Regions from separate parts of the Vibrio breoganii genome, predicted to be linked through region 1. Evidence: riboswitches for the same ligand, from Rfam matches in the RefSeq annotation. Region 1 holds a riboswitch; the other holds the start of a gene.

Evidence for each region. Region 1 has a riboswitch for lysine ahead of OCU35_RS05655 (Na+/H+ antiporter NhaC family protein). Riboswitches for the same ligand answer to the same signal wherever they lie in the genome.
Region 2: another riboswitch for lysine. It lies ahead of OCU35_RS08000 (Na+/H+ antiporter NhaC family protein); the one in region 1 lies ahead of OCU35_RS05655 (Na+/H+ antiporter NhaC family protein).

What each region holds. Positions count from the first base shown of each region.
Region 1 covers NZ_AP024864.1:1,196,474-1,200,402, forward strand. The annotation lists gene OCU35_RS05645 (rhodanese-like domain-containing protein) at 14-1,324, shown strand; gene OCU35_RS05650 (VF530 family protein) at 1,619-2,029, shown strand; lysine riboswitch at 2,294-2,472, shown strand; gene OCU35_RS05655 (Na+/H+ antiporter NhaC family protein) at 2,584-3,929, shown strand, end outside.
Region 2 covers NZ_AP024864.1:1,700,669-1,704,597, reverse strand. The annotation lists gene OCU35_RS08005 (H-NS family histone-like protein) at 1-190, opposite strand, end outside; lysine riboswitch at 648-832, shown strand; gene OCU35_RS08000 (Na+/H+ antiporter NhaC family protein) at 923-2,518, shown strand; His leader region at 2,735-2,862, shown strand; gene hisG (ATP phosphoribosyltransferase) at 2,908-3,804, shown strand; gene hisD (histidinol dehydrogenase) at 3,808-3,929, shown strand, end outside.

The sequences.
Region 1 (3,929 bases):
GAGGGAATTGACTATGTTAACTACAAATCGAATGGTTGCCTCGCTGCTATTGGCTGTGCCTTTGCTGACTGTATCCATAGCAACTAGCGCGGCCGAAGTAACGGGCAAGATCCAATCCATTATTCACTCATCAAAGGTGATCCAATATTTAAACCCTAAAACCAAAGAAGTGAAGGTATTAAAATACACCGACGAGACTACATTGTTGGAGGCTGATTCATTTAAAGACCTTACGGTGAACACCAAGTTTAAAGCGGTGGTTGATGACGACAACGTTGCGACTCAAATTAAAAGAGTGCTGGTGAAGCTGCCACCTGAACAAGTAATTGATACCGATGCCTTAGCTGATCTAATGGATGAGGGTAAGCCAGTATTTATCGGCGATGCGCGTCCGTTATCCGTGTATAACGCGGGCCACTTGCCTACTGCGAAGGCGACGCCATCCAACCAACTAAAAGACCATTTAGATTGGCTACCTAGTGATAAAGAGATGTTGTTGGTGTTTTACTGTGGCGGTGTGACTTGTCCGCTAAGTCCTGCAGCGCTGAAGATTGCCGTTGCGGCGGGGCACACCAATGTTAAAGCGTATGTTGAAGGCTTCCCTGCGTGGAAAGCGGATGTGTATCCTGCTCACGTAAACCCAGAATGGATGGAGAAAAACCTAGATATTCATCATGTCATCTTAGATGTGCGCGAAAACCCAACCTCAAGCGTTAAAGGCGCTGTGCACATGCCTGCAAGCCAACTTGTCGAGCAGCATGCTAAGTGGAATGCCGACAAGTTCGAAGTGGCAAAACGCACCGTACTTGGCCTTCGTGATAAGAAAGCACCCGTGATTATTGTGGCGGATAACGATGACAGCGATGAGGCGATAGAAGCCTTCGAGATCTTAACGTTCTGGAAGTATAAAAATGCCGTGATCTTACAAGGTGGCATGCAAGAATGGACTCTAGCCAAGCGCCCACTTCAAACTGAAGGCTTGCCTACAGAGCTCGTCTACGAGAAAAAAATGCTACCAGGCGCCGTGGAAGAGTCGGTGTTCGTTACCGCAGCCAAAAAAGGCAATGCCACCATCATAGATGTGCGCAACCCTGATGAAGTGGCAAATGGTCACATTAAAGGTTCGATTAATATCCCATTATCAGAGCTTGATGAACAACTGGCCAAAGTACCAAAAGATGGCCTAGTGATACTGCACTGTGAAGCAGGCGCAAGAGCGGCATTGGGGTATACATTGCTGAGTAAAAAAGGCTACACCAATGTGAAGTACTTGAATGACTCGTTTAAAGGGGTGGTGGTGGACAACGGCATTAGTTTGTTGTGAGTTTTAAGTCATAAGCCACAAGCCACAAGCCACAGGTTTTTCCTCGTGCCATCTTATGAGGAACCTAAGATTCCGGATAACCCTATCGGGTTTCCGGAATGACGTTGTGAGGGTGTGTGTTTTAAACGCACAATCCCGAATCTCGTCATCCCAGAAAGCGATAGCTTATCTGGATTGCCAGCCCAGTGGGATCTTAGAGCGCACTCATTATCCTATGAACCTCCCACATATTTCCCTAACAACAACCCTCACTCATTGCTATAATCCAGCCAAACCAAACAGAGTAAGCAGCACATGAGCATTAACAGAGAAGAACTACAAAACAATCCACTACACGGTCTTAAACTGGAAGACATGGTTCAAGAGTTGGTTGACCATTACGGTTGGAACATTCTTGATACTGCGATGCGCTTTAACTGCTTTCATACTAACCCCTCTGTCGCCAGTAGCGTTAAGTATCTTCGCAAAAGTGAATGGGCAAGAGAGAAGCTAGAGGCGTTTTACCTGTCTCGCTTCAAGCGCATGCCGCGTCCAACGGAAGAAGAGAAAGAAATGCCGCCAAGAATGCGTACCTTCGCAAACGGTATTGAGCCTAGAGAGCCAATGGAATTGACTGTCGATTCTATCTTGGCATCACAAGCTAAAGCGGCATCAGCGTTCAAAGAGAAAAAAGCACAAGAGCGCAGAAACCGCTCTCGCAGATAAGCGATGTAGTGCTACAAGCACTCAATAGAGATGTCTGAGAGTAACCACAAAATAGCACTCATTAGGGTGCTATTTTTGTATCTGTAATTCACTCTGATAATTTGTCCTATCTCAATCTGCTAAAGCAATCGTTTGCCTATATTGATTAATCCATATGCGAACGCGGAATGATTGTGTGATCCATCGCACGTTTGCCAGTTTAAAATATTTGTTGCCCTATAAAATATGTTTTTATTCTGCGGTCTCGAAGAATATTGTTCTTCGATGATACGTAGAGGCGCATCGCCTAAGAGTAGTTAAGTGGAGGTTGACACCCCATTGAAGCTTAACGAAAGGAGTCGATGCCGAAGCAGTGTAGATGGTCACTCGCATTGCTGGGGTTGTTCTAAATAAGAATAACACTGTCATCTTCGACTCTGTCGGGATGGGGAGCTACAACAGTCATGCGCTTGCATCTTTTCTATTGCTTTAACGCCAGTCTATTGTCTATCAGTGCTCACTAATACAGCCTTCCTCTAATTCGATTATTTTTTCATTTTTGGAGTATTTTACGAATGGCTGATTATGGATTGCTATCCATCGTTCCCGCTATATTGGCATTGATTCTGGCGTTCACCACGCGCCATGTTGTTTTGGCCCTCGGCGTTGCCGTGATAAGTGGTATGTTGATCATCACTCAGGGTAACCCTGTAGACACCGCATTGATGTTTTTGACGGACGGTCCGTTTGCCCAACTTGCTCAAACCACTAATGCGCAAATCATTATTGTTATTACCATCATCTCTGGCTTTATCTACCTTGTAGAGCAAAGCGGCGGGATGACCGCGTTCTCCACTATGGCGACACGCTATATTTCATCGCCATTAAAGGCGCAGGTGGCGACGTGGGCAACGGGTATCGGTGTGTTCTTTACCGACTCTGGTAACTCACTTATCTTAGGTCCAATGTTCTCGCCAATCTTTAGCAAGCTAAAGCTAAGCCGTGAGAAGCTGGCCTTTATTATCGACTCCACCTCATCACCGGTGTGCGTACTAATCCCTATCATTAGCTGGGGCGTATACTCGCAGGGTTTGATTGAGAATGCCTACAGCAACATGGGTCAGCAAGTAGATGGCTTTACCACCTTCTTACAAGTGATTCCGTACCAGCTTTATGCCTTATTGGCGTTGTTCAGTGTGCCTGTGTATGCGATGCTGAAAAAAGACTGGGGCCCAATGGCGGAGGCGGAAGCCAAAGCACGTTTGTCTGCTGATGTCGAAGAAGTACAGCCGAAAAGCACAGAAGGTAAGTCAGCATCGATGACGTTGATTATTCTTCCGCTAGGGGTGTTGTTTGGCTCTTTGATTGCGTTATTTACTTACAACTACCATCTGCATGGCACCATTAATGGTCCAGTAATTCGTGCAAGCCTTGGTACGAGTTACTTGATTGCGTCCATTACAGCGATTGGCTACTACGCCTACACCAAGACAATGACCGCTTCTACAGCGTTCAATACCTTTGTTGCGGGCATGCAGCGCATCATGTTGATCCTGATGATATTGCTACTGGCTTGGACACTCGGCGATATCTGTAAAACACTAGGTACCGGTGATTACATCAGCCAAGTGATGAACGACCGTCTGCCTGTATTCTTGTTGCCTGCGATCATCTTTATTATCGGTAGCTTTATCTCGGTCGCGACAGGTTCATCGTGGGGCACATTTGCTATCTTGATCCCAATTGCTGTACCAGTGGCTTCCGCACTAGGCGCTGACCCAATCATCTGTATTGGCGCAGCTCTAAGTGGTGGTATGCTAGGTGACCATACGTCGCCTATCTCTGATACGACCATTCTGAGCTCGATGTCGACAGGTTGTGATCACGTCTCTCACGTACGAACTCAGTTCCCGTATGCAAT
Region 2 (3,929 bases), 500 kb from region 1:
GTTGAGCATATTCTGCTAGTTTCTTTTCTTTTTCTTCACGTGCTGCACGTTCTTCAGCTTCGTTTTCACGACGTTCTTCTACAACAGTCGTTAATTTATCTAAAGCTTCTTCTAGTTGTTCAAAAGTTAGTTCACGAGAGAAAGCGCGAAGACTACGGATATTTAAAAGTGTTTTAGTGATTTCAGACATTTTTTGATCCCATCAGATTTATACAGCAAACAAATGTTGCCTAAGTAAAGTGCACAGCTGTGCCACAGAATAAGTCAATTATATAAGAGCTTTTCAAATAGTTAAATATAAAATAAATAAAATTTCAAAAATAATAAGAAACAAAAGATTCGAAAATAAAAGGAATTTTTAAACTTACATAAATTAATCGGTACTATTCAAAGTAAAGTTTCTTAACTTTAATCTCTTTATAGAGCTTTAACTCTATTTATTGGGTGGCAATACTGATTAGCTAACTACCTGATCTTCAAGGCTAAATCTATATGGGTGAGATTTTGAAGCTGGACTACTCATGCTTGGATACTGCTTCCGAATGAAGTGTTGCCACTTTATGTTGCATTTTCTATTTAACTCAGTAGAATGCGTCGCTCCTAGATCATCTAGTAGCATATTACATTTTGTAAGTTGCGTAACTAGGGGATGAGGTAGAGGCGCAGATACTATCAGTAGCTAACAATAGAGTGATGTCGTTGTAATTGTTAGTGAAAGGAGTAACTGCCGAAATGAGTAATCCAATCAAGGTTGCTTGTTGGGGTTATTTCCGAAAGGAATAACACTGCCATAGTCTATTGTGTTGTTAAACTATGGAGCGCTACTGTGGGGTAACCTGTCGCCTGATGGGTTGCTTATTCAACATCATGTCGAATGCCTATCTACAGTAGATCTCTTACCAAATTTGGTATTAAGAAGATCATGAATTTAATGGATTTTGCTACATCGCCTGTTTCTTTATTGCCCCCATTATTGGCTTTAGGGCTGGCTATTATTACTCGTCGCGTACTGCTTTCTTTGGGTACCGGTATCGTCCTTGGCGGTTTCCTTTTAGCTGATTACTCCGTAACTGGAGCAGCGGGTTACATTTTTGACACCGTTTATGGCGTATTCATTGAAGACGGCAGTATCAACTCATGGAATATGAGTATTGTTGGGTTTCTATTATTACTAGGCATGATGACAGCATTGCTGACATTGTCTGGTGGTACTCGCGCATTTGCTGAGTGGGCTCAGTCTCGCGTGAAAAGCAAGCGTGGCTCTAAGCTACTTGCTGCTTTCCTAGGTGTGTTCATCTTTATTGATGATTACTTCAACAGCCTTGCTGTTGGCGCGGTTGCTCGTCCTGTGACAGACCGTTTCTACGTTTCAAGAGCAAAACTTGCCTACATTCTTGATTCGACGGCTGCGCCTATGTGTGTGCTGATGCCGGCTTCAAGCTGGGGTGCATACATAATGACGATCATTGGTGGCATCCTTGTTAGCCACAACATGACCGAATATTCTGCACTGGGCGCTTACGTTCGTCTTATCCCAATGAACTTCTATGCCGTGTTTGCACTGCTTATGGTATTCGCTGTAGCCTGGTTTAAGATTGATGTCGGTGCGATGCGTCGTCATGAGATTGAAGCATCTCAAGGTCGCGGCTTTGAAAAAGACGAAGAAGCAGAAGGCTCTCACTTAATTGATGAAGAGCTGGATATTGAGCAAAGCTCTCGCGGTTCAGTTACAGACCTTATTCTTCCAATCGTTACTTTGATCGTAGCGACAGTGGCGGCAATGATGTATACCGGCGGCCTGGCTCTGGCTGAAGATGGTATTGCCTTTAACGTGCTAGGCGCGTTTGAGAACACCGATGTAGGTACTTCTCTTATCTATGGTGGTCTTGTTGGTATTGTCGTGGCACTTGCAACCGTATTGCGTCAGGGTTTACCTGCAGTTCAAATTAGCCGCGCATTGTGGATTGGTGCGAAATCTATGTTTGGCGCAATTCTCATCCTAGTTTTTGCATGGTCTATTGGTAGCGTAATTGGTGACATGAAGACAGGTTCTTACCTATCGTCAATGGCACAACAAGCGAACATCAATGCAGGCTGGTTGCCAGTTATCCTATTCTTACTAGCGGGTGTGATGGCATTCTCTACCGGTACTTCTTGGGGTACATTCGGTATTATGCTTCCAATCGCCGGTGACATGGCAGGAGCAACCGACCTTGCGCTAATGCTTCCTATGTTGGGTGCAGTACTGGCGGGTTCAGTATTTGGTGACCACTGTTCACCTATCTCAGACACCACCATCCTGTCATCTACGGGTGCACGTTGTAATCACATCGACCACGTTTCGACTCAGTTGCCGTATGCGCTCTCTGTAGCGCTTATTTCTTGCGTGGGCTTTATCACCCTAGGTATGACGACCTCAGTGGCGATTTCGTTTGCAGCATCAAGTGTGGCTTTCGTGGTGGTATGCTTTGTACTTTCAACGCTGTCTCGCTCTAAGATGGCTTGCCAAAAGGCATAGTGCGTCTAAGTACCGAGTGAAATGATGATTAAAAAGGAAGCTCTGCTTCCTTTTTTTGTAAACGGTATTTTACGTTTCGGTCGAACCCTAAGTAAATTTACCCTGAAATCGAATTTTTCATAACTAAACGGTTGCAAAGTTTGATCTGCTTAGTTAGTGTGTTTGTAAGCCAATTGAATGAGCCTTTAAGAACATGCGCCGACAAGATATGAACCTTCATCATCACCATCACCCACACTAGTCTTTCGGGCGAGTTGCGCGTATCCGGGAGACAATGCTCTCGGAGGTTGAATCAAGAATTCAGATTTAAACCCTTGGGAGCCTAGCCCCAAGGGTTTTTTCATTTTTACACGATTTACAAATTAGAATATCAGCACAGGGAATCTGCAATGCAAACACAACGTCTAAGAATTGCTATTCAAAAGAAAGGTCGACTTAGCAAAGAATGTCAGGAATTACTCAAGAAGAGTGGCGTTAAATTCAACATCATGGGAGAGCGTCTAGTCGCTCATTCGTTAAACACACCGATCGATCTTCTGTTGGTGCGCGATGACGATATCCCGGGTCTTATCATGGATGGTGTTGTTGATTTAGGTTTCATTGGTGAGAATGAATTAGAAGAGGTTCGACTTGATCGCAAAGCGCAAGGACAACCAAGCACCTTCAAGACACTGCGTCGCCTAGACTTTGGCGGTTGCCGCTTATCTATCGCTGTGGATAAAGAGATGGAATACGCAGGTCCTCAAGACCTAGCCGGGAAACGCATTGCAACAAGCTACCCACACTTGCTTAAGGCGTACATGGACACGCAAGGCATCGAATTTAGCACCTGTATGCTAACCGGTTCTGTAGAAGTGGCTCCTCGTGCGGGTCTTGCCGACGGCATTGCTGACTTAGTGTCAACTGGCGCGACGCTAGAAGCGAATGGCCTAAAAGAAGCCGAAGTTATCTTCCGTTCAAAAGCGACACTGATTCAACGTGACGGCGAGTTTGACCAAGAGAAATTAGACCTTATCGATAAACTGCTTACTCGCATGCAGGGCGTGCAGCAAGCTAAAGAATCAAAATACATCATGCTTCACGCGCCTCTTGACCGCTTAGAAGAAGTCACCGCGCTACTTCCAGGTGCTGAAGACCCAACAGTACTGCCACTATCTAACGATAAGTCTAAAGCCGCTATCCACCTAGTAAGCTCAGAAAATCTGTTTTGGGAAACCATGGAGCAGCTGAAAGAGTTGGGTGCAAGCTCAATCCTAGTGCTACCTATTGAGAAAATGATGGAGTAGGTGATGAGAACGGTTACTTGGGAATCATTAAGTAAAGAGCAGCAAAGCGCTGTTCTGCAGCGCCCAGCCATTGCTGAGGGTGCAAACATTACCGCCGCAGTCTCTGCGGTAGTCGACAGCGTTAA